3 regions of the Streptomyces sp. NBC_01429 genome follow, and region 2 is predicted to be linked to each of the others. Evidence: riboswitches for the same ligand, from Rfam matches in the RefSeq annotation. Region 2 holds a riboswitch; each other region holds the start of a gene.
The links. Region 2 has a riboswitch for cyclic di-AMP ahead of OG627_RS07295 (M23 family metallopeptidase). Riboswitches for the same ligand answer to the same signal wherever they lie in the genome.

Region 1 (9,813 bases), 790 kb from region 2:
CGCGGCCGGTGAGACCGTACGGATCGACTCGCCGGGCGAGGACCCCGAGGTGGACCGGCTGCTGCGCGGCGCCGAGGACTCCACCCGCGTCGAGGGCACGGGCCGCTGGTACGAGCGGTTCACCGCCGCAGCGCGCGAGCTGGGCGAGCGGGCCCGGGGCGCCGGGGCCGAGCTGCTGGACGACCCGGAGGAGCTGGCGGTGCTCTTCGACAAGCGGCTGTGCCACGGCGTGCTCGACGCGGCGGGCGTGGCGGTTCCCGAGTCGCCCACCTCGGGCGCCGACGCCCCGGCCGTCCATGGCTGGGACGACGTACGGGCCCTGATGGCCGGGGCCGGGCTGCGCCGGGCGTTCGTCAAGATCGCGCACGGTTCCTCCGCCTCCGGAGTCCTCGCCGTGCAGATCGCGGGGCCCGGCCGGGTGCGGGCCACCACGTCGGTGGAGCGGGACGCGGCCGGGCGGCTCTACAACTCGCTGCGGGTGCGCACCTATACGGGCGAGCGCGCGGTGGCCGCCATCGTCGACACCCTGGCCCCCGACGGCCTGCACATCGAACGGTGGCTGGCCAAGGGCACGGTGGACGGCAGGTCGGCGGATCTGCGCGTGGTGGTCGTCGCGGGCCGGGCGACCCACGCGGTCGTACGGACCAGCCGCTCCCCCATGACCAATCTCCATCTCGGCGGCGCGCGGGGTGACCTCGACGCGGTCCGCGCCGAGACCGAGGCGTCCGGCGGCAGTTGGTCCGCCGCCCTCGCCCTGTGCGAACAGGCCGCGGACTGCTTCCCCGGCACCCACTGTGTGGGTGTCGACCTGATGCCGTCGTCCGACTGGCGGCGGTTCTCCGTCTGCGAGGTCAACGCCTTCGGCGATCTGCTGCCCCGCCTCACCGGCCTGCCGGGCAGCGGCGCCGAGGGGCTGGACACCTATGCGGCGCAGCTCGCGGCGCTGCCCCGGCGCGCCGTCCGTGCCCCGGAGGAAGGTGTGGCATGCCGGGCCCCGAGGTGAGGGACGTGGCCGGTCCGGCCGGCCCGATCGACATGAACGAGGTCGTCGGGCGGGACGATCTGCTGCTCGTCACCCTCGACACCCTGCGTTTCGACGTCGCGCGGGAACTCGCGGCGGCGGGCCGGATCCCCCATCTCGCCCGCCATCTGCCGGAAGGCCGCTGGGAGAAGCGGCACGCGCCGGGCAGCTTCACCTACGCCTCGCACCAGGCGATCTTCGCCGGGTTCCTGCCCACCCCCGCCGCCCAGGGGCCGCATCCGCGGCTGTTCGCCGCGCGCTTCGGCGGCAGCGAGTCCACCGCCGAGCGGACCTACGTGTTCGACAGCGCCGATCTGGTCTCCGGGCTCGCCTCGGCGGGCTACCGCACGGTGTGCGTCGGCGGGGTCGGCTTCTTCAACAAGCGGGGGGCGCTCGGCTCCGTACTGCCGGGCATGTTCCAGGAGAGCCACTGGGAGCCGGAGTTCGGTGTCGCCTCGCCCACCTCCTTCGAGGCCCAGGTCGACCGCGCGGAGCAGGTGATCGCCGGTCTCGATCCCGGGCGGCGGCTGTTCCTCTTCGTCAATGTGGCCGCGCTGCACCAGCCCAACTGGTTCCATCTGCCGGGCGCCACCCGGGAGGCCGGTGACTCCCGGGCCACGCACGCCGCCGCGCTGGAGTACGTCGACCGGCACATCGGCCGCCTCTTCGCCGCCGCGAGCAGCCGCCGCCGCTGCTTCGCCATCGTCTGCTCGGACCATGGCACCGCCTACGGGGACGAGGGCTGGACCGGTCACCGGCTGGGCCACGAGTCCGTGTGGACCGTGCCGTACGCCCATTTCTTCCTGGAGCCAGGTGGAGCCCGATGACCACACCCGCCGTACCGCTCCCGTACGGGAGCCACGCCGTGCCGCGCCCGTACGAGAGCTACGTCTACGCCTATCCGCACAAGACGGCCTACCGCCCGCTGGCCGACCGCCCCGCGCTGCGCGAGCTGTGGGCCGGGGAGCGCAAGGACGCCCTCTCGCTCTATCTGCACATACCGTTCTGCGAGGTCCGCTGCGGCTTCTGCAACCTCTTCACCCGGATCGGCGCCCCCGACGAGCTGACGACGCGCTATCTCGATGCCCTGGACCGCCAGGCGACCGCCGTGCGCGACGCGCTCGACGGCCCCGACGGCCCCGGTGCCCCGCGGTTCGCCGCCGCGGCCTTCGGCGGCGGTACACCCACCTTCCTCACCGCCGGGGAGCTGGAGCGGCTCTGTGACATCGCGGAGAAACGCATGGGCGCCGATCTGCGCGCCGTCCCGCTCTCCGTCGAGACCTCCCCCGCCACGGCCACCGCCGACCGGCTGGCCGTGCTCGCCGACCGGGGCGCCACCCGGCTGAGCATCGGCGTCCAGACCTTCGTCGGGGCGGAGGCGAAGGCCGCCGTGCGGCCGCAGCGCCGCGCCGAGGCCGAGGCCGCGCTCGGCCGCATCCGCGACGCGCGGATCCCCGTCCTCAACATCGATCTGATCTATGGCATCGACGGCCAGACCGAGGCCAGTTGGCGCCACTCCCTGGACGCCGCGCTGGCCTGGCAGCCGGAGGAGCTGTACCTCTACCCCCTGTACGTCCGGCCGCTCACCGGCCTCGGCAGGCTCGGCGCGGGCGGGGACGCCGCCTGGGACGCCCAGCGGCTGCGGCTCTACCGGCAGGGGCGCGATCATCTGCTCGGCCACGGCTACGAGCAGGTGTCCATGCGGATGTTCCGCCGCCCCGGCTCGCCCGCGCAGGGCGCGGACGACTACGCGTGCCAGACGGACGGCATGATCGGGCTGGGCTGCGGGGCCCGTTCGTACACCTCCGCGCTCCACTACTCCTTCGACTACGCCGTCGACATGCGCGAGATCCGGGCCATCATCGACACGTACACCGCGACGGAGGACTTCTCCCGCGCCGAGGTGGGGCGCCGCGTCGACGGCGACGAGGCCCGCCGCCGTCATCTGCTCCAGTCGCTGCTCCAGTCGCGGGGCCTGGAGGTGGCGGAGTACCGGGAGCGGTTCGGCTCGGCGCCGGCCGAGGACTTCCCGGCCGAGCTGGACCGGTTCGCCGCGCTCGGCTGGCTGGACGAGGGCGCGGACCCCGGCCTGCTGCGGCTCTCGCCCGAGGGGCTCGCGCACTCGGACGCGCTGGGCCCGGCCCTCTTCTCCCCCGCCGTGCGGGCCGCGATGGCCGCGTATCTGCCGAAGTGAGATCCCTGTGGACCTGACGATCCTCTACCGCGGCCCGCTCGCCTCCTGCGACTACGACTGCCCCTACTGCCCGTTCGCGAAGCGGCGCGACAGCCCCGGTCAGCTGCGCGCCGACCGGGCCGCCCTGGAGCGGTTCGCCGCCTGGGCCTCACGGCCCACCGACGACCGGCTGTCGGTGCTGTTCACCCCCTGGGGCGAGGGCCTGGTCCGGTCCTGGTACCGGCGGACGCTCACCGAGTTGTCGCACCTGCCGCACCTGCGCCGGGTGGCGATCCAGACGAATCTGAGCTGCCGCACCGACTGGCTGGCGGACGCCGACCCCGAGAAGCTCGCGCTGTGGTGCACGTACCACCCGGGGCAGACGCCGTACGACCGGTTCCTCACGAAGGCCCGTGAACTGGCGCGTCTGGGCATCCGGTTCAGCGTGGGGGTCGTCGGCCTCGACGAGCATCTGGAGCCCGCCCGCAGGCTGCGCGCCGAGCTGCCCGCGCACGTCTATCTCTGGATCAACGCGGCCGAGGGGCACACGTACACGGACGAGGAGGCCGCCCGCTGGACGGACCTCGATCCGCTCTTCCCGTACAGCCGCCATCCGCACCGCTCGGCCGGTCTGCCCTGCCGGACGGGCGAGTCGGTGATCTCGGTGGACGGCGCGGGCACGGTGCGGCGCTGCCACTTCGTCCCCGCCGAGCTGGGCAATCTGTACGACGGCTCGTACCGGCGGGCGCTGGCGCCGCGGGAGTGCCCGCTGGCGGTGTGCGACTGCCACATCGGCTATGTGCACCTGGAGACGCTGCCGCTGTACGACGTCTTCGCCGGCGGAGTGCTGGAGCGCGTCCCCGCCCCCGCCCCCACTCCCGCCATATCCCTGTCCCCGACCGGCTCGACGTGACGGGGGCCACCGGGCTCCCGTCGCCTCAGTGTTCGAGGGGCAGAAGATCGGGCCGTTTCGCCTCCACGTGGTCGCCGGAGGACTCGCCGCGCAGCCTGCGTCCGATCCAGGGGACCAGATACTCGCGCGCCCAGTGGATGTCGTCGCGCCGCTCCTCCAGGGTGCCGCGCGGGGGCAGCGGGGGCCATGCCTGGTCCGGGTCAGCGGGGACGTCGACCCCGAGCACCTGGGCGGCGCGCAGCGCGACCCGGGTGTGCCCCTCGGGCGACAGATGCAGCCGGTCGCCGTCCCAGGCCCGCCTGTCCTGGACCGACTTGAGGGACCAGAGGTCCAGCACGGAGCAGCCGTAACGGTCGGCGATGGACCGGGTGTGGAGGTTGAACGTGGCGATCTTGCCGCGCAGATGGCGCAGTACGGGGACGCCACGGGTGTCGAAGCCGGTGGCCAGCACGACGGTGCCGACGGCTTCGGTGAGGTCGGCGACGGCCCGCTCGAAGCGTTCGGCCACCTCGTCGGGGTCGGTGCCGGGACGGATGATGTCGTTGCCGCCCGCGCAGAAGGTCACCAGGTCCGGGGCGAGAGCCCTCGCCCGGGGAATCTGCTCCTCGACGACCTGGTCGAGGAGTCGGCCGCGTACGGCGAGGTTGGCGTAGCGGAAGTCCCCGTGCGCGGTGTCCACCGTCGTACCGGTGTGCGGGAGTTGGTCGGCGAGGAGGACCGCGAGCCGGTCCGCCCAGCCGACGAACAGACCGTCGGGTCCCGGGTCGCCGACGCCTTCCGTGAAACTGTCGCCGATCGCCGCGTACGACCCGAACACATCATTTCTTCTTGTTCTCGAATCGTTTGCCACAGCGAGACATCCTTCACCCGGGGATGTGACCTACGCGACCGTAAGGAGGGGTTGACCAGGGGTGAGAAACACCATCGGTCAAGTTTCCCCCAACCGGGAATAGCCGGAAACGGCCGCCGCCCGGTACGAGGTACCGGGCGACGGCCGTGACGGGCCGGGTGGCGGATGCCGTCGGGACGGACGGGTCAGACGGTGACGCCCTGCGAGCGGAGGTAGGCGATCGGGTCGATGTCCGAGCCGTAGTCGGGGCCGGTGCGGACCTCGAAGTGCAGGTGCGGTCCCGTGACGTTGCCGGTAGCGCCGGAGAGGCCGATCTGCTGCCCGGCGGAGAGGCTCTGGCCGACGGAGACGGACAGGGCCGACAGGTGGGCGTACTGCGAGTACTTGCCGTCGCTGTGCCGGATGACGACCTGGTTGCCGTACGAGCCGCCCCATCCGGCCGACACGACGGTGCCCGCGCCGATCGCCTTGACCGTGGAGCCCGACGAGGCGATGAAGTCCACGCCCGTGTGGTAGCCGCTGGACCAGCTGCCGCCCGCCGCGCGGTAGGAGGTGCCGATCGACGCGTCGACGGGCTTGGTGAAGCCGGCCCCGGTGGTCTGCGTGGCCGTGTTGGAGGCGGAGGTGCCGGTGGACGTGCCCGCGGAAGCGCTGGAGCCGGTGCCGGACGACTTGGGCGCGGTGGACTTCGGCGCCGAGGACTTGGGCGCCGTGGAGCCGGTGCCGGAGGACTTCGCCGGCGCCTCGGCCGCGCCGCTCGACGTGGTGGACGGCGCCGAGGCCGCCCGCGCGCCGATGCTCAGCTTCAGACCGGGGTGGATCAGCCCGGGGTCGCCGCCTATGGCCTGGCGGTTGTCCTCGTACAGCTGCTGCCAGCCGCCCCGTACCCGCTGCTCCGCCGCGATCTTGGACAGATAGTCGCCGGAGACCACGGAGTAGACCTTGGTCTTCTTCGTCGTCGCGGTCGCCTGCGCGGCGGTCTGCGTCGCGGTCGTCCGGGTCACGGCGGACTGCTGCGCGGCGAGCGGCAGGCTCGGCGCGGTGTGCGTCGTGGCGGGGGCCGCCTGCGGCGCGGCGGCGGGTGCGGCGCCCTGCTGGGCCGCGTGCGCACCGGTGGCGCCGATGAGCGGCAGCGCGATGGCGGCGCTCCCCGTACCGGCGACGATGAATCCGCGCGAGAACGGATTGGCCTTGGGGCGGCGGTGCTTACCCTTGGCGGGCATGGTGCGTTCCTCTCCGGCGCCTACGAGGTGAGCTGTCGGGTTCGGGCTGGAGCTGCCCGGTCGCGCGTGGTGCGCGACTTCACCCCTAGCCGCTCCGGAGTGTCCGGATCGGCGTACTACCTGGGTCCCCCGCTCCTGCCACACGTGGATGGGTGGATGTGTGGTCCGGTCGGCGGCAGGATTCGGCGTTCCGTCCGGATTGAGGGTGAACGTAAGCGAGTCGGACGGCCGGAACAAGCGGCTGTTTTGAGCCACGGCCCGTCACTCGAATATCACCGAGCACCACCCGTCACCCTGCGTGGACTACGGATCTTCGGTTCCCTTACGAGGTGGCGCTCCCCCTTCCCACCGTCACCACGCAACGTCACGGATATGATCCTGCTCACCCGCGACCTCTCATCTCCCCTGCTAACAGGGCAGGTTATACATAACATCGCAATACGGATAGATCCCTATTAGGGCGATATTCGACCTCGTGCGATGTCCGATTGGTGGGCATCTGAATCCTGTCCCGCCGGACCCGATACCTCCGATCACTCCCGAACGGATGTCGTAGGGTCAGGAGTCGACTTCGTCGGCGAGCCGCGCCGGCGGCAGACACGGAGGAGCACGCCGTGACGCAGCAGCTTCCGCAAGTCCCGTCGGCAGAACCCCAGCTGTCCGCTGTGCGCAACTTCCGCGACGTGGGCGGCCTGCCGACCACGGACGGCAGGCGGGTGCGCGGCGGCGTCCTCTTCCGCAGCGGCCACCTCGCCCACGCCACCGCCGCCGACGCGGCGTACCTCGCCGGCCTCGGGCTGCACACGGTGTTCGACTTCCGCAACTCCGCCGATCTGAGGCTGGACGGCTCGGATGTCGAGCTGCCCGGTGTGCGCCACGTGAACATCCCGCTCTCCGACCCGGCCGACGGCGCGGAGTTCTGGCGGATGGTCCGGGACGGCGATCTCGACCAGTTGCGCTCGCTGCTCGCCGAGGGGAAAGCCGCGGCCCGGATGATCGGCTCGTACCGGACGATCATCACGGAGCGCACCGCCGAGCACAGCCGGGTGCTGCACGCGCTCGCCGAGGAAGCCGTCCCCGCGCTCATGCACTGCGCTGCGGGCAAGGACCGCGCCGGGCTCTCCATCGCGGTGACCCTGCTGGCGGTCGGGGTCGAGCCCGACGCGATCGAGGCCGACTACCTGATGTCCAACGATCCGCACCGCCGCTACCGGGTGCGCCGCAGCGACAGCTCCCCGGCCGGGACCTCCCCGGAGGTGATGGAGCTGCTCGGTCCGCTCTTCGACGCCCGCGCCGAGTACCTCGCCGCCGCGTTCGAGAGCATCGAGAAGACCTGGGGAACCACCGAGCGCTATCTGACCGAGGGGCTCGGGCTCGCCCCCGAGACGCGCGAGCGGCTGCGCGACCGGCTCCTCGAAGAAGGCGGCGGCAACGGCTGACGGCGCCCCGGCCCGCTACCCCTTGGCTCCCAGGGTGAAGAGCAGATAGAGGAAGAAGGCGAGGACATGGCCCGCCACCAGATAGGCGAAGAGCCGGATGACCAGCCCCATGGGGAACGTCTTCTCCTCGTCCATCACCCGATCGGGCACCCGGTCCGGCGCTCGGTCCGGCGCTCGGTCCGGCACGGTGTCCGGCGCCGCCTCCGGTTCGGCGGGTTCCGCGGGCTCGGCGGGTCCGGCGGCTTCGGTGGTGGGCACGGTCTTCTCTGTCTCCGGCATGGTGGCGGACCTCTCTCGGCAGGTCAGCGGCGATGAACCTCGCCGCCGAAGCACAGCTCGGCGGCGGGGCTCTGCAGCAGGGTGTGGACGAAGAGCAGCTCGGTCCCCCCGGGACCGGCCGCGGCGATCCGGTGCGGGGTGAGCGAGTCGAAGTGCGCGCTGTCCCCGGGGCCGAGCACATGCGCGGCATCCCCGAGGCTCAGCCGCAGCGGCCCGTCGAGGACGTAGAGCCACTCCTCCCCCGGGTGTACGCGGACGAGGTCGCCCTGCACCCCGTACGGCACCTGGAGCCGCAGCGGCTGCATGGCTCTGCCGGGCGCTCCGGCCTGGTGGTACGTCCAGCCGTCGGCCGCCACGGGCTCCATCCGGGCGGCCCGGACTATGGGATCGCGTTCCGACGGCAGCTCCCCGAGGAGTTCGGAGACGGTCGTACCGTAGATACGGGCCAGCCCGAGCAGCATGGGCAGCGAAGGCTGGCGGCGCCCCGTCTCCAGCCGGGACAGATGGGCGGGCGAGAGCCCCGCCCGCCGGGCCGCCGCCTCCAGGGTGAGCCGTCGGCCCCGGCGCAGCTCGCGCAGGCGGGGTGCGACGTCGGGCAGCTGGTCGGTGGGGTCGTCGGGCGGCTCTCCGGCGGGAGGTGTGCTCATACCTCCATTGCGCCAGCATCTTTCCTCTGAGGCAAATCCCTTGCCTCAGAGGCAAAACGTCGCGTCGGTCGGCGGCTACCTGTTGGCGACCGCCTGCTTCACCAGTGTCTTCCCGAAATCCCACATGAGCCCGCCGCCGCCGTGGGCGTCGTCCATCACGGCCGTGAAGGCGTCCACGAAGCGGTCGACCTCCCGTTCCCCGATGGTCAGCGGCGGAATCAGCTTGATCACTTCCAGATGGTCGCCGGAGACCTGGGTGAGGATCCGGTGCTTCTGGAGCAGCGGTACGACCACCATCTGCGCGAAGAGTCCCTTGCGGGCGGCCTGGAGCATGGTCCACCGGCCGCGCAGCCTGATCGAGTCGGGACGGCCGAACTCGATGCCGATCATCAGACCCCGGCCGCGTACCTCGTGCAGCAGCTCGTAGCGGTCGACGAGCGCGGCCAGCCGGGTCCTGAGCAGATCACCGGTGACGCGCGCGTTCGCCACGGTCCCCTCGTCCTCCATCACGGCGAGGACGGCCAGCCCCGCCGCCATGGCCTGGGCGTTCGAGCCGAAGCTGGCCGAGTGGACCAGGACCCGGTCCATCGAGGAGTAGACGCGTCTGAAGATCCAGTCCTTGCCGAGGGTCGCGCCGACCGGCACATAGCCGCCGGAGAGCGCCTTCGCCACGCAGACGAGGTCCGGCTCGACGCCCTCCTCGTGCTGGTACGCGTAGAAGTCGCCGGTCCTGCCGAGACCGGTCTGCACCTCGTCCACGATGAGCAGTGCCTTGTGGCGGTGCAGCAGCTCCTGGGCGGCGCGCAGAAAGCCGGGCGGCGCCGCGTGCACGCCTTTGCCCTGGATCGGCTCGACCACGAATCCGGCGACGTCGCCCCGCTTCAACTCCCTTTCCAGCGCGTCGAGATCGCCCATGGGAATCGCCGTGTCGGGCAGCAGTGGCGCGAATCCGTCGCGGAAGCCGTCCTCGCCGTTGACCGACAGCGAGCCGGTGGTCAGTCCGTGGAAGGCGTGGGCGCAGTAGAGGATCCTGGGCCTGCCGGTGGCGTACCGGGCGAACTTGAGGGCCGTCTCCACGGCTTCCGTGCCGCTGTTGCCGAAGAACACCCGGTCCAGATGGGGGCTGTGGGTGAGGAGTTCTTCGGCGAGGAGGCCGGGCAGCGGCTGGCAGTCGAAGCGGGTGAGGTCGGCGAGCGAGGCGTCGAGGACGTCGTGGAGGGCCTTGCGTACGACGGGATGGTGCCGGCCCAGGCCCATCACGCCGAAGC
Region 2 (9,813 bases):
GGTCCCGGCGCGCGCGCTGATGGCCGCCTACCGGCTGCCGCACGACGGCACCCGCGAGTGCGACGCCGCCGACCTGGCGCTCACCGTGCTCGGCGGCGGGGAGTCCTCGCGGCTCCACAACCGGCTGGTACGGCGCGACCGGACCGCGGTCGCCGCGGGCTTCGGACTGCTCCGGCTGGCGGGTGCCCCCTCGCTCGGCTGGCTGGACGTGAAGACGTCCGGCGGCGTCGAGGTCCCGCAGATCGAGGCCGCGGTCGACGAGGAGCTGGCCCGGCTCGCCGCCGAGGGCCCGACCGCCGAGGAGATGGAGCGCGCCCAGGCCCAGTTGGAGCGCGAGTGGCTGGACCGGCTCGGCACGGTCGCCGGCCGCGCCGACGAACTGTGCAGGTTCGCGGTCCTGTTCGGCGATCCGCAGCTGGCCCTGTCCGCCGTCGACCGGGTGCTGGACATCACGGCGGCCGAGGTCCGGGCCGTGGCCGCCGCGCGGCTGCGCCCCGACAACAGGGCGGTACTGGTGTACGAGCCGCTCACCGCCGAGGACACCGCCGAAGCGGCCGACCAGGACGAGACCGACGACCAGGAGGGGGCGGACCAGTGACCGACGCTGCCGTGACCATGGATTTCCATCCGCAGCCGACGGCCGGCGAGGCCAGGCCCTGGGCCTTCCCCGCCCCCGGGCGCGCCACGCTCGGCAACGGGCTGACGGTCCTGCGCTGCGACCGCCCCGGCCAGCAGGTGGTGGCCGTCGAGATCAACCTCGACGCCCCGCTGGACGCCGAGCCCGCCGGGCTCGACGGCGTCGCCACGATCATGGCGCGGGCGCTCTCCGAGGGCACCGACAAGCACAGCGCCGAGGAGTTCGCCGCCGAGCTGGAGCGCTGCGGCGCCACGCTCGACTCGTACGCCGACCACCCCGGGGTGCGGGTCTCCCTGGAGGTCCCCGTCTCCCGGCTGCCCAAGGCGCTCGGCCTGCTCGCCGAGGCACTGCGGGCCCCCGCCTTCTCGGACAGCGAGGTGGAGCGGCTCGTCCGCAACCGGCTGGACGAGATCCCGCACGAGAGCGCCAACCCGGGGCGCCGCGCCGCCAAGCAGCTCTCCAAGGAGCTGTTCCCGGCCTCCCTGCGCATGTCGCGGCCGCGCCAGGGCACCGAGGAGACGGTGGAGCGCATCGACGCGGCGGGCGTACGCGCCTTCTACGAGGCGCACGTACGCCCCGCCACGGCCACCGCGGTGATCGTCGGTGACCTCACCGGCGTCGATCTGGACGGGATCCTCGCCGAAACCCTCGGCGACTGGACCGGCGACACCGCCGCGCCCCGGCCCGCCCCGCCCATCACCGCGGACGACACCGGCCGGGTGGTCATCGTCGACCGCCCCGGCGCCGTCCAGACCCAGTTGCTGATCGGCCGCATCGGCGCCGACCGGCACGACCGCGTCTGGGCCGCCCAGGTGCTGGGCACCTACTGCCTGGGCGGCACGCTCACCTCCCGGCTCGACCGGGTGCTGCGCGAGGAGAAGGGCTACACCTACGGTGTACGGGCCTACGGCCAGGTGATCCGCTCCTCGGCGCCCGACGCGCCGGGCGGGGCGACCGGCGCCGCGATGCTCGCCATCAGCGGTTCCGTCGACACCGCTTCGACGGGTCCCGCGCTGGAGGACCTCTGGAAGGTGCTGCGCACGCTCGCGGCCGAGGGGCTCACCGACGCCGAGCGCGATGTCGCCGTGCAGAACCTGGTGGGGGTGGCCCCGCTCAAGTACGAGACGGCCGCCTCCGTCGCCGCCACGCTCGCCGACCAGGTCGAGCAGTTCCTCCCGGACGACTTCCAGGCCCAGCTGTACGCGCGGCTGGCGACCACCGGCACCGTCGAGGCGACGGCCGCGGTCGTCAACGCCTTCCCGGTGGACCGGCTCGTCACCGTGCTGGTCGGGGACGCCGCGCAGATCAAGGAGCCTGTCGAGGCTCTCGGCATCGGCGAAGTGACGGTTGTCACCGGCTGATCCGGCCCTTTTCGGGAACCCCGGCGACCTCGGTCGCCGGGGTTCCCCCTTTTATGTCAACTTCCCGGACTATGTCCGCTTCCTCAGTGAAAGGCGCAGTCTGTTCTGTGGTGTATGCGACAAAACTGCCTATCTGTTTGGCGATTGAAAGATGAGCCGCTTAGCGTCGGTCCGGCTGTTCGCCCGTTGCGCCGCACCCGTGGCATCGGACAGCCATCGCCGAGTCCCCGTCAGGCGCGAGCCTGGGGAGCCGGGGACCCACTCGTGTCCCTGGGGTGAATCGGACCGCCTTCGCGGGGCTCTGCCCGCGTGGAGGGGCCCGTAGGAGACCTTCCTGCTCCGAACCCGTCAGCTGACCCGGTAGGCGAGAGGGAAGGAAAGGACCAGCCACTTCATGGCGTTCACCCGTGCCACCGGGAAGCACCGTGCCCGCAACGGTAGGAGCCGCAGGGGCGCGAGCGCCGCGGGCGCCGCGACACTCACCGCGACAGGGGTCATCGGAACCCTCGCCGCCTCCCCGGCGCTCGCCGCCGACGCGCGCGTCGAGGCCGCATCGCAGACCGGTCTGGCCCACGCCATCGCCCTCGGCGACTCCCTCCCCGGCGTGATCGACGACCAGGCGGACGCCCAGCGCCACGCCGCCGACCGGGTCGCCAGGATCAAGGCCGAGGCCGTCGCGAAGGCGGAGGCCAGGCGCATGGCGGACGCCCGCGCCAAGGAGATCCGCGCCGAGCGGCAGCGCGCGGCGCGCGCCGCGGAACGCGAGCGCCTCAACACCTTCCAGCTCCCCGTCGCGGGCTCGTACATCACCACCGGGTACCGCACCGGCGGCTCGCTGTGGTCCTCCGGCAGCCACTCGGGCGTCGACTTCCGCGCCGCCACGGGCACTTCGGTCGTCGCCGTCGGCGCGGCCACCGTGGTCGAGGCCGGCTGGGGCGGCTCGTACGGCAACAACATCGTGCTGCGGATGAGCGACGGCACCTACACCCAGTACGGCCACCTCTCGTCCATCGCCGTCTCCGTCGGACAGAGCGTCGCCGCCGGACAGCGGATCGGGCTCTCGGGCGCCACCGGCAACGCCACCGGACCGCATCTGCACTTCGAGGCGAGGACCGGCCAGGAGTACGGCACCGACATGGACCCCGCCGCGTATCTGCGGGCGCACGGCGTCACCGTCTGACGACGCGCGCCGGGCCCCGCCCGGCCGCACCGTCCCGATCCGCCTCCGTTGGCCAAAAGATATCCATGGATTTCGGGCACCCTTCGGAAATTCGCGTTGATTGCAATAGAGTCACGGAACAGGCGTCAATCGGCTGCGTTTCGCGCGGATTAAGGCGGAGGTTCGGACATGCGCATTCCCGCGCACTCGGTATGCACGGCCATTCGCGACGACATCGTCTCCGGCCTGTTCGAGCGGGGCGGCAGACTCACCGAGGAACACCTGGCGCGGCGCTACGGCGTCTCCCGCGTCCCGGTGCGTGAGGCCCTTCGCACGCTGGAGTCGGAGGGCTTCGTGACCACCCGCCGCCATGTCGGCGCGTGTGTGGCCGAGCCCACGGAGCAGGAGGCGGCGGACCTCCTGGAGGTGCGGCTGCTGCTGGAGCCGCTCGGCGCCGCACGGGCCGCCCAGCGCCGTACGGAGGCCCACCTCAAGGTCCTGCGCGGCCTGGTCAGACTGGGGCAGGAGCGGGCCAGGCGCGGCCAGGGCGAGGACCTGCGCTCCCTCGGTGCCTGGTTCCACGAGACGCTCGCCCAGGCATCCGGCAGCCCGGCGCTCACCGCGCTGCTCACCCAGCTGCGGCACAAGATCGCCTGGATGTACCTGGTCGAGCAGCCCGCCCACCCCGTGGAGTCCTGGGCCGAGCACGGCGCGATCGTGGACGCGGTGGCGCGCGGCGACGCCGAGCGGGCGCGGGCCCTCACGGCGCTGCACGCCGAGCGGACCACCGCGGCGCACCGGCTGCGCCGTCCGGAGCGCGGCCGGGAAAAGGTGAGGGCTTCGCAACATGCCGTAAACATCGCGAGCGCTCCGCATTAACAATCACGCCGTATACAAAGACATGAATTGGGCGGGGGATCTTTCTTTGCTGCCCGCGTGAATAAAAGGGAGCCGTGGTCCACTGAATTCCGTGGACCACGGCTCGGTCACGCTGTCACGCTGTTATGAAACGTCCCGCCGTTACGAGATGAGCCGCAGCAGCAGGTTGGGCGAGCCCGTACCGACGCTGGAGAGCGCGCCGGAGGTGGCCCCGCCGGTCAGGGCGCTGAGCACCGCGGCCGGGGTGGCGCTGGTGTGGCCCGCCAGGTAGACCGCTGCCGCGCCCGCCACGTGCGGGGTGGCCATGGAGGTGCCGGAGAGCGTGGCGGTGGCCGTGTCGCTGGTGTTGTAGCCCGCGACGATGGACGAGCCGGGCGCGAAGATGTTCACGGCCGAGCCGTAGTTGGAGTAGCTGGCCTTGGCGTCCGTGCTGGTGGTGGCGCCCACGGTGATGGCGGTGGCGACCCGGGCCGGGGAGTACGAGGACGCCAGGGCGCCGTCGTTGCCCGCCGCGACCGCGTAGGTCACACCGGAGGCGATGGAGTTGGAGACCGCCGTGTCGAGCGTGGTGCTGGCGCCGCCGCCGAGGGACAGGTTGGCGACGGCCGGCTTGACGGCGTTGTTGGTGACCCAGTTGATGCCCGCGATCACCCCGGCGGTGGTGCCCGAACCGCTGCTGTCGAGCACCTTGACCGCCACGACCTTGGCCGACTTGGCCACGCCGTAGGTGGAGCCCGCGATCGTGGTGGCGACGTGGGTGCCGTGGCCCTGGTCGTCGTTGGCCGAGGTGGAGCCGGTGATCGCGTTGTAGCCGTACGAGGCCCGGCCGCTGATCTGCGTGTGCGTGATGCGGACGCCGGTGTCGATGACGTACGCGGTCACCCCGGAGCCCGCCGTGTCCGGGTAGGTGTACGTGCCGTTCAGCGGCAGGGCGGCCTGGTCGATCCGGTCCAGGCCCCAGGGGGCGCTGGTCTGGGTGGCGTCGACCTGGACCTTCTGGTCCTGCTCGACGAGCGCGACGGCCGGGTCGGCGGCGAGACGCTTGGCCTGCGTCTCGCTGAGCTTCGCCGCGTAGCCGTTGAGCGCGCCGTCGAACGTGCGGGCGACCTTGCCGCCGTACTCGGAGACGAGACCCTTGCCCGTCGCCGAGGCCGCGGAGAAGCCGGCCGCTTCCTTGAGCGTGACGATGTAGCTGCCCTCGACCGCGGTGGGGGACCCGGCGTGGAGGATCTTGCCTTCGGCGGGTGCGGCGTGGGCGGGGAGCGCCGCGCCGGTGCCGAGCAGGGCGACAGCGGCTGCCGCGGCGATCGCGGTCGCGAATCTGCGCCGGCTGGAGAGGCTGTTGTCACGTATCACTGTCATCGCGAGGGGTTCCTCCTCGGTGAATTGGCGCGCGGCAAGGTGGGGTGCGCGCCGATGGGGGAAGTGCACGTGTTCGCAGATGTAAACCGGAGGTGAATTTTCCACCTACCGGCGGGTTAAAGATTGCAGCAACTACCCGTGTAGAACAAGAGAGTTGGCGTCTTGTCATATCCCTGTCATGAAGAAGAAATGGATCCTGCGCATATCAGCGCCGGCAGGGCGCGCGGAGGCCCGGAGGAATCGCCGTCACAGGGGCGAAGCGGGCGTCAGGTCGGGCGGAGGCCGCGCGTCGGGCGGAGGCCGCACGAACGACACCGCTCCCGTACTCGCCCGGACAGGGCGGATACGGGAGCGGTGGTGGTGGGCGGGTTGGGACCCCGGAGGTCTCAGACCGTCTCGGGCAGCTCGTCGAGCCCCTCGGCGACCAGCTTCGCCAGCCGGTCGAGAGCCGCCTCGGCGCCCTCGGCCTCGGAGGTGAGCACGATCTCCTCGCCGCCCTGCGCGCCCAGACCGAGCACCGCGAGCATCGAAGCGGCGTTGACCGGGTTGCCCTCGGCCTTCGCGATCGTCACGGGCACGCCGGCGGCCGTGGCGGCGCGGACGAAGATGGAAGCGGGACGGGCGTGCAGGCCCTCGGCCCAGCCGACATTGACGCGGCGCTCAGCCATGGTGTTGCCCTTCAAGTCTAAAAAGTCGTAAAAACGGTGTCTGATCCAGACTCTCATGTGCGAAGGGGTGCGCTTTCCTCGACCCCGCCCGAGCCGTCCCGAACGGCCTCCGGGGGCCGCGCTCCGGCGGCCGGTCGCCGTAGGATCGGTTCATGGAGCCGCCGCCGGACCACGCGTACCCCGCCCACTGGGAAGCGGACGTGGTGCTGCGCGACGGAGGCACCGCCCGGATCAGGCCGATCACCACCGGTGACGCGGGGCGGCTGGTCAGCTTCTACGAGCAGGTCTCCGACGAGTCGAAGTACTACCGCTTCTTCGCCCCCTACCCGCGCCTCTCCGACAAGGACGTGCACCGCTTCACCCACCACGACTACGTGGACCGGGTGGGGCTCGCGGTGACGGCGGGCGACGAGTTCATCGCGACCGTACGGTACGACCGCATCGACGCGCGCGGCATGCCCGCCTCCGCGCCGGCCGACGAGGCGGAGGTCGCGTTCCTCGTGCAGGACGCGCACCAGGGACGCGGGGTCGCCTCCGCCCTGCTGGAACACATCGCGGCGGTCGCCCGCGAACGCGGCATCCGGCGCTTCGCGGCCGAGGTGCTGCCCGCCAACGGCAAGATGATCAAGGTGTTCCGGGACGCCGGCTACACCCAGAAGCGCAGCTTCGAGGACGGCTCCGTACGGCTGACCCTCGACCTCGAACCCACCGCCGAGTCCCTGGCCGTCCAGCGTGGCCGGGAGCAGCGGGCGGAGGCGCGCTCCGTGCAGCGCCTGCTCACCCCCGGATCCGTCGCCGTCGTCGGCACCGGCCGCGCGCCGGGCGGGGTCGGCCGCACCGTGCTCGGCAACCTGACCGGCGCGGGCTTCACGGGCAGCGTGTACGCGGTCAACCGGGCATTCCCCGAGGACCGGCACGAGATCGACGGGGTCCCCGCCTTCCGCTCGGTCGCCGCGATCGGCGAACCCGTCGACCTCGCGATCGTCGCCGTCCCCGCCGAGCGGGTACCGGAGGCGGTCGACGACTGCGGGCGGCACGGAGTCAGGGGAGTGGTGGTCATCTCCGCCGGTTACGCGGAGAGCGGCGCCGAGGGCCGGGCCCGCCAGCGCGAACTGGTGCGCAGGGCCCGCTCGTACGGGATGCGCATCATCGGCCCCAACGCGTTCGGGATCATCAACACGGCAGCCGCCGTCCGGCTCAACGCCTCCCTCGCGCCCCGGCCGCCCGACCGCGGCCGGATCGGGCTGTTCACCCAGTCGGGCGCGATCGGCATCGCCCTGCTCGCCGGATTGCACCGGCGCGGCGCGGGGCTGTCCTCGTTCATCTCCGCGGGCAACCGCGCGGACGTCTCGGGCAACGACATCCTCCAGTACTGGTACGAGGACCCGGACACCGATGTCGCCCTGCTCTACCTCGAATCCATCGGCAATCCGCGCAAGTTCACCCGGCTGGCCCGGCGCACGGCGGCCGTCAAGCCGGTCGTCGTCGTCAAGGGCGCCCGCCACAGCGGCAGCGAGCCGCCGGGCCACGCGGTCCCGGCCACCCGTATCCCGGACGCCACGGTCTCGGCGCTGCTCCGGCAGGCGGGCGTGATCCGGGTGGACACGGTCACCGAGATGGTCGACGCGGGCCTCCTGCTCGCCTACCAGCCGCCTCCGGCCGGGCCGCGCGTCGCCATCCTCGGCAACTCCGAGTCCCTCGGCCTCCTCACCTACGACGCCTGCCTCACGGAGGGCCTGCGCCCCCTGCCGCCCCGCGACCTGACCACTGCCGCGACCCCCGCCGACTTCCGCACGGCCCTGGCCGAGGCGCTCCACGACCGGGCGTGCGACGCGGTGGTCGTCACGGCCATCCCCCATGTCGGGGAGACCGGCGCCACGACCCCCGCGGACGGCGAGGCCCTCGCCGCAGCCCTGCGCGAGGCGGCGGCCGGCGCCCCGGCGAAGCCGGTCGCCGTGGTGCACCTGGAGATCGGCGGCCTGGCCGAGGCACTGTCGGCGCCGCCGCGGGCCGCGCGCGCGGAAGCGGAAGGGGAGGAGAAAGCGACGGAGGACCGGGCCGCTCGCGCGGAGGAAGCGGAAGACGAAGAGGAGAAGACCGAGGACAGCGCCCCCGCCACCGGCCGCGTTCCCGCGTACCCCGCCGCCGAGCGGGCCGTCAGAGCCCTCGCCGAGGCCGTCGGATACGCGCAGTGGCGGCGGCAGGCGGCCGAGCCGGGCAAGGTGCCGGAGTTCCTCGACGAGGCCATCGACGAGAACGCCGCCGCCGCGCTCATCGACCGGCTGCTGGGCCGGGCGCCCGACCCGCACGGAGTGCCGCTGGCGCCCGGCGACGCGCGGGAACTACTGGCCCTCTACGGCATTCCGGTACGGCCCGCCCGGCCCGCGCCGACGCCCGACGAGGCCGTGGCCGCCGCCGCGCGCCTCGGCTACCCCGTCGCGCTCAAGACGACCGCGCCGCATCTGCGCCACCGCTCGGACCTCGGCGGCGTACGGCTCGACCTCGCCGACGAGGCCCAACTGCGCCTCGCCTACCGCGAACTGACCGGGGCCCTCGGCACCCCGGCCGAGCTGCGCCCCGTGGTGCAGGCGATGGCGCCGCGCGGGGTGGACACCGTCGTACGGGCCGCCATCGACGCGGCGGCGGGCGCCGTGATCTCGTTCGGGCTCGCGGGGGCGCCGTCCGAGCTGCTCGGCGACCTCTCCCACCGGCTCGTGCCCGTCACCGACCGCGATGCAGCCGAGCTGATCAGATCGATCAGGACCGCCCCGCTGCTGTTCGGCTGGCGCGGCTCCGCGCCCGTCGACACCCCCGCCCTGGAGGAGCTGCTGCTGCGCGTCTCCAGGCTGGTGGACGACCACCCCGAGATCGTCTCCGTCACCCTGGAGCCCGTCGTCGTCGCGGCGTACGGCCTGTCGGTGCTGGGCGCGAGCGTCCGCCTCGCGCCGCCGCCCGCCCGCGACGACCTCGGCCCGCGCCGTCTGCCCAGCTACTGAGGCGCCGCGAGGCGGGGGAGCGGGCGGAAGGAGTAAGGGGCGCGGCCCCACGGGGACCGCGCGACCTCCCGCACGGGCGTCTCCGGCAGCCATCCGGCCACCGTAGGATGGCTCCCATGGCGAAGACCGGTACGACGACCCAGGGGCTGCGCACGGCGATCGAGCGCAGCGGCTACTACCCGGCTCTCGTGGCCGAGGCGGTGGAGGCCGCAGTCGGCGGCGAGCCGATCACGTCGTACGTGGTGCACCAGGAGACCACTTTCGACGCCAACGAGGTACGCCGGCACGTCACCGTCCTCGTGCTGACGGCCCACCGCTTCATCGTCAGCCACACCGACGAGCAGGCCGCCGACTCCAGCTCCCCGACCCCGTACGCCACCACCTCCACCGAATCGGTCAAGATCGACCGCATCTCGTCGGTCGTGGTCAGCCGCGTCGTCGCCAACCCCGAGGCGTACAAGCCCGGCTCGCTGCCGCGCGAGGTCGTGCTCACCATCGGCTGGGGCGCCGTCTCCCGGATCGACCTGGAGCCCGCCGCCTGCGGCGACCCCAACTGCGAGGCCGACCACGGCTACACGGGCAGCTCCACCGCCGACGATCTGAGCCTGCGCGTGAGCGAGGCCGGCGACGGCCCCGACACCGTCCGCCAGGCGCTCGCCTTCGCCCAGGCGCTGTCCGAGGCCACCGCCGCCACCGCGGCGGCCGGCCGCTGATGGCCGCCCAGCCCCTCTGGCAGGACCCCGTCCCGCTC
Region 3 (9,813 bases), 1.2 Mb from region 2:
CATGGTGGTGCGCGGCTCGGCGGCCCAGTTCGGAAACGTGCTGACCGGAGCGATCGCCGTCGTGGCCGGGGTGGCGCTGCTCGCCGGGCCCTGGCTCGTCCGGATGACGCAGGACCTCTCCGAGGAGCGGCTGATGCGCATCCGCGCGCAGGAGCGGGCCGAGGTCGCCGCCCATGTCCATGACTCCGTGCTGCACACCCTCACCCTCATCCAGCGCAACGCCGACGAGGCGGGCGAGGTCCGCCGGCTCGCCCGCGCCCAGGAGCGTGAGCTGCGTGCCTGGCTCTACCGGCCGGAGGGCACGGGCAAGGACGAGGAGGACGAGCCCAGCACTCTCGCCGAGGCCGTCAAGCGGACGGCGGCCGAGGTGGAGGACTACCACGGGGTGCCGATCGAGGTCGTGGTCGTCGGGGACTGCCCGCTCGACGAGAAGCTGGCCGCGCAGATACAGGCGGCGCGCGAGGCGATGGTCAATGCCGCCAAGTACGGGGGCGAGGGCGGCGCGGTGCAGGTCTTCGCCGAGGTGGAGGGGCGCACGGTCTTCATCTCCGTACGGGACCGGGGGCCCGGCTTCGACCCGGACGCGGTGCCCGCCGACCGGATGGGCGTCCGCGAGTCGATCATCGGCCGTATGCAGCGCAACGGCGGCACGGCCCGGCTGAGCGCGGCGCCCGGCGGCGGCACGGAAGTCGAGTTGGAGATGGAGCGGGCCGAATGACACCGAGGCGAATGACACCGGGCCGAATGACGCCGAGGCCGAATGGCATCCCGTTTGCGCAGGCCCCGGCCCTGGGTGACTTCCGGTCGAATGAGCCGGGACCGTACGGTAATAGTGCCGCGACGGGGCGGAGCCGACCGGGAGAGACACTGGTGCCGCACGGGCGGCGCAGCGACGAGGGCGAGGGGCAGTGACCATGAGCGAGGGCGTACAGGCCGAGGGCACGGGGGCGCGGGGCGCGGACCGGGCCGGGGACGGCCGGCGGGCGCGGGTCGTGCTCGTCGACGACCACCGGATGTTCCGCACCGGCGTCCAGGCCGAGATCGGCCGTACGGAGCTGACGGGCGTCGAGGTCGTGGGTGAGGCGGCCGACGTCGACCAGGCGGTCACGGTGATCAACGCGACCCGTCCCGAGGTCGTGCTGCTCGATGTCCATCTGCCGGGTGGCGGCGGTGTGGAGGTGCTGCGCCGCTGCGCGCCGCTGATGGGCGCCGTGGAGAACCCGGTGCGGTTCCTGGCGCTGTCGGTCTCCGACGCCGCCGAGGACGTCATCGGGGTCATCAGGGGCGGCGCCCGGGGCTACGTCACCAAAACGATCACCGGCACCGACCTGGTCGACTCGGTCTTCCGGGTCCAGGAGGGCGACGCGGTCTTCTCACCGAGGCTGGCCGGCTTCGTCCTGGACGCGTTCGCGTCGACGGACGCGCCGCCGGTGGACGAGGACCTGGACCGGCTCACCCAGCGGGAGCGCGAGGTGCTGCGGCTGATCGCGCGGGGCTACGCGTACAAGGAGATCGCCAAGCAGCTGTTCATCTCGGTGAAGACCGTGGAATCGCATGTCTCGGCGGTGCTGCGCAAGCTCCAGCTCTCCAACCGCCATGAACTCACCCGCTGGGCGACGGCCCGCAGGCTGGTCTGAGGCGGCCGGTCCGCGGAGGTCGGTCCGCGGAGGCCGGTCCGAGGAGGCGTGCTTGGCGTGTTCATGGTGAAAGGTGGTGCGTGCCTCTTGACCCCGGTCGGCACCGGTTGATGCCCTGTGTGGTGTCGCGCGCCTACCGAGGGAGAACGCTTTGACGGTCCCACGCAGGACACTCCTGATCGCCGGCACCGCCGCACCTCTGGCCGGCGCGCTCGCCCAGGGCACCGCGAACGCCGCGGGCACCGTACCCGCGCCGGACACCCGTACTGCCCCGGCCAGGACCATCGAACTCACCGACGGCTGGCGCTTCGCCCTCGTCAATCCCGCCGGCATCACCGATCCGACCGGCGCCTACGCCACCGCCGCGCAGCCCGGCCACGACGACTCCGGCTGGCGCGAGGTCCGGGTACCCCACGACTGGAGCATCGAACTCACCCCCACCGCCGACTCCGGCACCACCTCCGGCACCGGCTTCTTCCCCGGCGGCCTCGGCTGGTACCGGAACACCTTCACCCTGCCGCCCGCGCTCGCCGGCCGCCGGATCTCCGTCGAGTTCGACGGCGTCTACATGGACGCGTACGTCCACTGCAACGGCACACTCGTCGGCAACCACCCCTACGGCTACACCGGGTTCGCCCTCGACCTCACCGACCTGCTGCACACCGACGGCACCACCCCCAACGTCATCGCCGTCGAAGTACGCAACCGGCTGCCCAGCAGCCGCTGGTACTCGGGCAGCGGCATCCACCGCAGCGCCCGGCTGGTCGTCACCGACCCCGTACACGTGCGGCGCTGGGGCACGTACGTGACGACGCCCGGCCTCGCCGACACGATCGGCTCCGGCCGCGCCACCGTCCGCGCGCGGATCGAGATCGGGAACGAGTCCGGCGCCGCCCGGCCGGTCACCGTCGTCACCACCGTCCGCGATCCCGACGGCCGGGCCGTGGCGCGGGAGACCTCGAAGCTCGACGTACCGGCGGAATCACCGGCCACCGCGGATCTGGAGATGACCGTCGCCCGGCCCCTGCTGTGGTCCTTCGACACCCCGCGGCTGTACACCCTGGACACCGAGTTACGGTCCGGCGGCGCCACGCTCGACACGTACCGCACCACCTTCGGCTTCCGCTACGTCACCATCGGCTCCGAGACCGGACTCTCCCTCAACGGCGAACACACCAAGGTCCGCGGCGTCAACCTCCACCACGACCTGGGCGCGCTGGGCTCCGCCACCCACGAGGACGCCATCGTCCGCCAGCTCACCCTCATGAAGTCCATGGGCGTCAACGCGTACCGCTCCTCGCACAACCCGCCCTCCCCCGAGCTGATCCGGGCCTGCGAGCGGCTCGGCGTCATCATGATGGTCGAGGCGTTCGACTGCTGGCAGACCCGCAAGACCAGCTACGACTACGCCCGCTTCTTCGACGCCCACAGCGACGCCGACATCGCCGAGATGGTGCGCGCCGCCCGCAATTCGCCCGCCGTCGTCATGTGGTCCATCGGCAACGAGATCCCCGACTCCACCGGCGCCACCGGCCCGGCCACGGCCCGGCGCCTCATCGACGGCGTCCGCGCCCTCGACGACACCCGGCCCGTCGTGATCGGCTCGGACAAGTACCGCTCCCTGCCCGCCGTGGGCTCACCGGCGGACCTCATGCTCGCCGAACTCGACGGACTCGGCCTGAACTACAACACGGCCGCCTCGGTCGACGCCCTGCACGCGCGCTACCCGCACCTGTTCCTCTTCGAGTCCGAATCCTCCTCCCAGACCTCCACCCGCTCCACCTACCAGGAGCCCGAACACCTCAACACCGGCGAGAACCACACCCCCGGCAGACGCGCGACCTCCAGTTACGACAACAACCTCGCCCCCTGGACGATGAGCGGCGAGTACGGGCTGAAGAAGGACCGGGACCGCCGCTTCTTCGCCGGACAGTTCCTCTGGACCGGCATCGACTACATCGGCGAGCCCACCCCGTACGACGTGTTTCCCGTGAAGGCGTCGTTCTTCGGCGCGATGGACACGGCCGGCTTCCCCAAGGACATGTACTACCTGTTCCGGAGCCAGTGGAGCGAGCTGCCCATGGTCCACCTGCTGCCCATGGACTGGACCGGCCACCGGCGCGGCGAGAACGTCGAGGTCTGGGCCTACTCCAACGCGGACACGGTGGAGCTGTTCCTCAACGGCACGTCCCTGGGCGTGCGGAGCTTCGACATCAAGAGGACCACCGACGGCCGGACCTACCGCGAGACCACGGAGGCCACCGGCGACGACAGGACCGTCACCTCGGGCCCGTACCCCGGCAGTTACACCAGCCCCAACGGCAGCGCGGGCAAACTGCACCTCAGCTGGCGCGTCCCCTTCGCGCCGGGCGTGCTCAAGGCCGTCGCCCGGCGCGCAGGCCGTACGGTGGCGACCGACGTGCTGCGCACCGCCGGGCGGCCGTACACCGTACGGCTCACCCCGGACCGCACCCGGGTCGACGCGGACGGCCGCGCGCTCTGCTTCGTCACCGCCGAGGTCATCGACGACCACGGCGTGGTGGTGCCCGACGCCGGCCACCGCATCGCCTTCACGGCCACCGGCGGCTCGCTGGCCGGCCTGGACAACGGGCGCCAGGAGAGCGCCGAGCGCTACCAGGCATCCACCCGGACCGCCTTCCACGGCAAGGCCCTCGCCGTGGTCCGCGCCGGTACCACCGCCGGTACGCTCACGCTCACCGCCCGCGCGGACGGGCTGCGCACCGCCACGACCACGGTGCGCGCCACGGCCGTACGCGACGCGTCGACGACCCCGCCCCGGACCTTCGCACCCGACCCCGGGCCGGCAGCGCCGGGCGGTCCGACGGCCGACGCGAGCTACTCCGGGGCGCCGGACACTCTGCCCGCCGCCATGCTCGACGGCTCCCCGGACACCGGCTGGTCGAACGCCTTCGCCAAGCCGGCCACCGCGCTGCTGCCCGCCTTCAGCGGCGCCCGCCCGGCCGACTGGATATCCGTGGCCTGGCCCGGCCCCCGCACCTTCGGCTCGGTCGAGGTCTCCTTCACCGTCGGCGCGCGGCACACCCTGCCCGCCTCGATCACCGTCTCCTACTGGGACGGGGACCGGTACGCCGCCGTACGGCACCAGAGCGTCGACTGGGCCACCGCCTCCGACGAGCCGACGGTCATCACCTTCGACCGGGTCACCGGCTCCCGGATCAGGCTGGAGCTGACCAGCGCGCACCCGGGGACCGCCCAGGGCGCGCAACGCGTCACCACGATCCAGGTGCCGGACGCCAGGAGCAGTGCCACCGGGTGACACGGCAGTACGTCACCCGGACGCTACGAGCAGTGCCACCGGGTGACGTACAGCCGGCCCCCGCGGTCCTCCAGCACGCCACGGACGCACTCACCCGGCTCGGTGTCGATCACGCCGGACAGCTCCGCGTGGCCGTGCCGGGTCGTCCGCGTGCCGAACCAGCCGGGAAACGCGGTGATCCGGCTGTCCTTGCGCTGATAACCGAGCCGTACGGCGACCTCGGACCGGCCCGGGTGCCGGGTGTAACGCGTGGTGAAGGCGCCCGTGCCGCCGATCGGGCCCTCGACGCAGAGCCGGCCGCCGGAGAGGTCGCCGCAGCCCCGGGGGGTGACGCCGACGGGTGCCAGGACGAAGAGCGAGCCCACGAGGAGCCCGGTCGCGCGGACCGCGGTGGCACGTCTCACAGCTTCCCTCTTTCGCCCGCCCCCTCGGTTCCGTACCGCTCCGTACTGTTCCGCTGCTCATCGTGGATCAGCGGAGGGCACGGGGCACCCCGGCGGGACCCAAGCGGGGCGGGCCGGGGGCCCGGGTGGGCGAGCCCGGGGCCCGGGTGGCCCCCTGGACGGCGCTACTTTCGCAACACGCCCCTAGGCAGGGCGCGCGGCGCCCGCGAAGGGCATCTGGTCGATCGGCGCGAGCCGGACCGCCGAGCCGGGGCGCGGGGCGTGGATCATCTGCCCGCCGCCGACATAGATCCCGACATGGCTGACACCGGAGAAGAAGAAGACCAGGTCACCCGGGGCGAGCTGATCGCGGCCCACCCGCCGGCCCGCGTTGATCTGGGTGTACGTGGTGCGCGGCAGCGAGACCCCGGCCGAGCGCCAGGCGGCCTGGGTCAGCCCCGAGCAGTCGAAGGAACCGGGCCCGGTGGCGCCCCACACGTACGGCTTGCCGATGGCCCCGTAGGCGAAGGAGACGGCCGCCGAGGCGCGGGAGTTCGGCGCGGGCACGGCGCCCGCCCGCTGCCCCCGGCCCTGCCCCTGCTGCCCGTCGGAATCCGGAGCGTTCCGCTGGTCGTACCGGGCGCGCTGCGCGGTGGTGAGCCGGTCCAGCAGCCGCTGGGCCGAGTCCAGCTTGGCCCGGACGTCGGACTTGTGCCGGGCCAGTTCGGACTGACGGGCCCTGAGATCCGCCACCCGGCTGTCGGCCCGCGCGCGCAGCCCGGCGATCTGCCCGAGTTCCCGGCGGATCGACGCGATCATCGCGGCCTGCCGGGCGCCGGTCCGTTCGGCCAGCGCCGCGCCTTCGAGGAATTCCTCGGGCTTGGAGCTGAGACCGAGCTGTACGGCGGGATCGAGGCCGCCGGAGCGGTACTGCGCGGCGGCGATCGAACCGAGCGCGTCGCGCGAGGTGTTGAGCCCCTCCGCCCTGCGGGCGGCCTCGTCGCGCAGCAGGGTGAGCGAGGCACGGGCGTCGTCCGCCTTCACCTTCGCGCCGTTGTACCGCTCGGTGGCGCTCTCCGCCTGCTCGTACAGCCGGTCCACCTTGGCCTTGACCTGCGCGGCCGTCAGCCGGGGCTCGGCGTGCGCGGGGGAGGGGGCGACCGCGGTGGTGGCGGTCGCGGCTCCGGCGAGCGCGAGAGTGGCGGCCGTCCGGCCGGCCTGGCCGGAGAGCGGGCGCTGTTTACGTTTGCGGTGCGCAGCCACGGGGGCGTCCACGTCCTTCTGTCCGTCTGCTGTCTCTGGAGAAGGACGCTAAGGCTCCAGATCACGATCCGGCCTCGGCAGGACGGTATTGCCCGGAGCCGACCAATCCCGAGCGCTTTGCGATCGGGACGCTACGGGGGTTACGTCACTCTGCGGCCGTGCTGTGACCGGAATCGCGACTGAGGGGTGCCTTACCGAAGAGTGCTGATATGGGCGCCACTAGGCTCCGAATCATGGACGTACTGATCAATCTCTTTGTCGCCCTGCACATCATCGGCATAGCCTCGCTGCTCGGCGGCTTCCTCACCCAGATGAAGTCGATGAGCGCGGGAACGGCCCGGTTCAGCCCGGCGATGCTGCACGGCGCGCTGACGATGCTGATCACCGGGATGGCGCTGGTGGGCCTCAACCAGGCCGACGGCCACACGCTGAACAACATCAAGATCGGCGTCAAGATGGCCGTCCTGATCGTGATCCTCGGCATCGTCTATGTGAAGCGCGACGAGGAGACCGCCCCGAAGCCGCTGTTCGGCGCGGTGGGCGGGCTGACCGTGGCCAACATCCTCATCGCGACGCTCTGGACCTGACCCACGCGCGTTCCGTCGGCCAGGTCCTCGCGGGAGCGGCCGGTCAGGCCGGGCGGACGCTGCCGTGGATCGGCATGTAGTAGATCGATTCCTCGCGGACGTTCGCGCCCGGCTTGGGAGCGTGGATCATCATGCCGTCGCCGATGTAGATGCCCACGTGGCTGACGTCGTCGTAGAAAAAGACCAGATCGCCAGGGAGAAGGCCGTCGGTCGCGACGCGGGTGCCGGTGTTCGCCTGGTCCCAGGTGGTGCGCGGCAGCTCCACGCCGGCCACCTTCCACGCGGCCTGCGTCAGCCCCGAGCAGTCGTACGAGCTGGGGCCCGAGGCGCCCCAGACGTACGGCTTGCCGATCTGCGCGCGGGCGAAGGCGAGCACCTTCGCGGCCTTGGTGGCGTACGCGCTGCCCGCCGAGGAGGGCGTGCCTCCCGCGGCGCCTCCCGCGGCGCCGCCCGCGGTGCTGCCCGTAGCGCCTGCCGTACCGGCGCCGGCGTCCGTGCCCGTCGTACCCGTGCCCGTCGTACCCGCGCCCGTGGCGGCCGGGGACTCGGGCCCGGCGGCGGAGGGCTGCTCCTGCCGCTCGCGCCGTTCCTGGCGCTCCTGCCGCTCGCGCTCGGCTGCCCGCGCCGCGGCGTGGGCAGCCGCCTTGGACTTGGCCTCGGCCTCGCGCCGCGCCTCGTCCTCCTTCTTGCGCTCCAGGGCGGCCAGCCGGGCCCGCTCCTCGGAGGTCAGCCTTGTCAGCAGCGTGCGCGCCTCGGCCAGCTTCTTCTGGACGGTCTCCTTGCTGGTGCGCAGCGAGGTCTGCGAGTCGGCGAGCGACTCCAGGCTCTCGGTGGCCCGCTCGCGCTGCCGCGCCAGGTCGGCCTGCTGGGACTGGAAGTCCGCGACGGCGCCCTGCCGGCGCTCGGCCAGCCGGTCCGTCACCTCTTTCTGCTCCAGGAACGACTGCGGGCTGTCCGCGAAGATCAGGGCGGCGGTCGGCGCGACGGTGCCCTCGCGGTACTGCGTGGCGGCGTACGAACCGAGCGTGCGGCGGGCCTCGTTCAGCTTGTCGGCGCTCTTGGCGACGTTGTCGCGTACCCGGTCGACCGTGCTCTTCTGCTTCGCCGTGGCCGTCTTCGCCTTGTTGTACTGCTGCGTCGCGCTCCCGGCCTGGCGGTACAGGTCGTCGACCTTCTTCTGTACCTCTTCGACCGAGGGGTTCGGCTCGGCGGGCGCGGCGGCCGCGCCCTGCGTCGACAGCAGCGTGACCGAGGCGATGGCGGCCGTGGTGACCCCGACGGCAGGGGAGTTGGTGCCTACGCCGCTACGGGTGCGCGACTTGCGATGCGACGCCAAGGTCGGCATCTCCTTCCGTGGACCGCCTACCGGGTTAGCTGTCGGGTTCGGGCGGAACGGAAGGCTGCCCTACGGGCCTTGTGCGTACGGGGAAGCGTACGGCCCGATTCACCCCGGTGGTGCAGAGTGGGTCCCCGGTTTCGAACTTCCCTGCGGGAAGGCCGAATTCGGCGCGGGCCGCCCGCTTGGCGTGGGTCGCCTGGGGGATACGGGCTGCCTGATCGAGCACGCTAGCCAAATTGTGCTGCTGATGTGAAGGTGGATGGTCGATATGCCCGAAACATTTTCGTGACCATTTGCGGGAGTGAGGTGCGAGGCGGGCCAAGGGAGGGTATAGCGTCACGCTCGGTAATTCCTTGATCGCTTGATCGTAGGTGCGGCGGGGGTGCGGAGTCCACCGCTCGGCGGGGTCGCGCAACTCACACGGGCGCGGAGACTTCGGGAGGCGGGCGCGGACTGTCAGTGCGGCGGCCTAGACTCGGAAGGCGATGAGCAGCCTCTTTGACGACAGTTTCCTGGCGGACCTCCAGCCCTCCGGTGACGGGCACCCGCCGCCGCCCGAGGAGCCGGACGACCACGCCCCGGAGCAGGTGCCCGACGACCTCTTCGGGGGCGCGTTCGACGCGCCGCCGACACGGGACCCGTACCACCGCGACGGCGCCCCGCGCTCGGTCGTCGATCCCGCCGCGCTGCTCGACGGGCTGAACGACGAGCAGCGCGCCGCCGTCGTGCACACCGGATCGCCCCTGCTCATCGTGGCCGGGGCCGGATCCGGCAAGACGCGCGTGCTGACCCACCGGATCGCGCATCTGCTGGGGACCCGCAGCGTCCACCCCGGGCAGATACTGGCGATCACCTTCACCAACAAGGCCGCCGGTGAGATGAAGGAGCGCGTCGGGCAACTCGTCGGCCCGCGCGCCAACGCCATGTGGGTCATGACCTTCCACAGCGCCTGCGTGCGGATCCTGCGCCGGGAGTCGAAGAGGCTCGGCTTCACCTCGTCCTTCTCGATCTACGACGCGGCCGACTCCAAGCGCCTGATGGCCCTGGTCTGCCGCGATCTGGACCTCGACCCCAAGCGCTACCCGCCCAAGTCCTTCAGCGCCAAGATCTCGAACCTGAAGAACGAGCTGATCGACGAGGAGACCTTCGCCGGTCAGGCGGCCGACGGCTTCGAGAAGATGCTCGCCGAGGCGTACCGGATGTACCAGGGGCGGCTGCGCGAGGCCAACGCCCTGGACTTCGACGACATCATCATGACCACCGTCCATCTGCTCCAGGCGTTCCCCGACGTCGCCGAGCACTACCG

Region 1: it holds a riboswitch for cyclic di-AMP, as region 2 does, so the genes downstream of both, OG627_RS04280 (M23 family metallopeptidase) here and OG627_RS07295 (M23 family metallopeptidase) in region 2, are expected to answer to the same signal.
Region 3: it holds a riboswitch for cyclic di-AMP, as region 2 does, so the genes downstream of both, OG627_RS12505 (C40 family peptidase) here and OG627_RS07295 (M23 family metallopeptidase) in region 2, are expected to answer to the same signal.

The regions. Positions count from the first base shown of each region.
Region 1 covers NZ_CP109599.1:985,789-995,601, forward strand. Annotated here, with positions in the region: gene OG627_RS04255 (STM4014 family protein) at 1-1,003, shown strand, start outside; gene OG627_RS04260 (STM4013/SEN3800 family hydrolase) at 1,036-1,848, shown strand; gene OG627_RS04265 (STM4012 family radical SAM protein) at 1,845-3,215, shown strand; gene OG627_RS04270 (STM4011 family radical SAM protein) at 3,223-4,107, shown strand; gene OG627_RS04275 (SGNH/GDSL hydrolase family protein) at 4,133-4,957, opposite strand; gene OG627_RS04280 (M23 family metallopeptidase) at 5,143-6,180, opposite strand; cyclic di-AMP (ydaO/yuaA leader) riboswitch at 6,183-6,345, opposite strand; gene OG627_RS04285 (tyrosine-protein phosphatase) at 6,795-7,619, shown strand; gene OG627_RS04290 (DUF6126 family protein) at 7,635-7,754, opposite strand; gene OG627_RS04295 (helix-turn-helix domain-containing protein) at 7,922-8,545, opposite strand; gene OG627_RS04300 (aspartate aminotransferase family protein) at 8,621-9,813, opposite strand, start outside.
Region 2 covers NZ_CP109599.1:1,771,490-1,781,302, reverse strand. Annotated here, with positions in the region: gene OG627_RS07305 (M16 family metallopeptidase) at 1-598, shown strand, start outside; gene OG627_RS07300 (M16 family metallopeptidase) at 616-1,998, shown strand; cyclic di-AMP (ydaO/yuaA leader) riboswitch at 2,206-2,380, shown strand; gene OG627_RS07295 (M23 family metallopeptidase) at 2,393-3,178, shown strand; gene OG627_RS07290 (GntR family transcriptional regulator) at 3,347-4,036, shown strand; gene OG627_RS07285 (S8 family peptidase) at 4,178-5,398, opposite strand; gene OG627_RS07280 (HPr family phosphocarrier protein) at 5,785-6,066, opposite strand; gene OG627_RS07275 (bifunctional acetate--CoA ligase family protein/GNAT family N-acetyltransferase) at 6,219-9,062, shown strand; gene OG627_RS07270 (DUF5998 family protein) at 9,179-9,775, shown strand; gene OG627_RS07265 (alkaline phosphatase family protein) at 9,775-9,813, shown strand, end outside.
Region 3 covers NZ_CP109599.1:2,952,063-2,961,875, reverse strand. Annotated here, with positions in the region: gene OG627_RS12535 (PspC domain-containing protein) at 1-718, shown strand, start outside; gene OG627_RS12530 (response regulator transcription factor) at 915-1,637, shown strand; gene OG627_RS12525 (glycoside hydrolase family 2 TIM barrel-domain containing protein) at 1,789-4,935, shown strand; gene OG627_RS12520 (hypothetical protein) at 4,959-5,339, opposite strand; gene OG627_RS12515 (C40 family peptidase) at 5,523-6,581, opposite strand; gene OG627_RS12510 (hypothetical protein) at 6,815-7,168, shown strand; gene OG627_RS12505 (C40 family peptidase) at 7,212-8,513, opposite strand; cyclic di-AMP (ydaO/yuaA leader) riboswitch at 8,512-8,687, opposite strand; gene OG627_RS12500 (ATP-dependent DNA helicase) at 8,993-9,813, shown strand, end outside.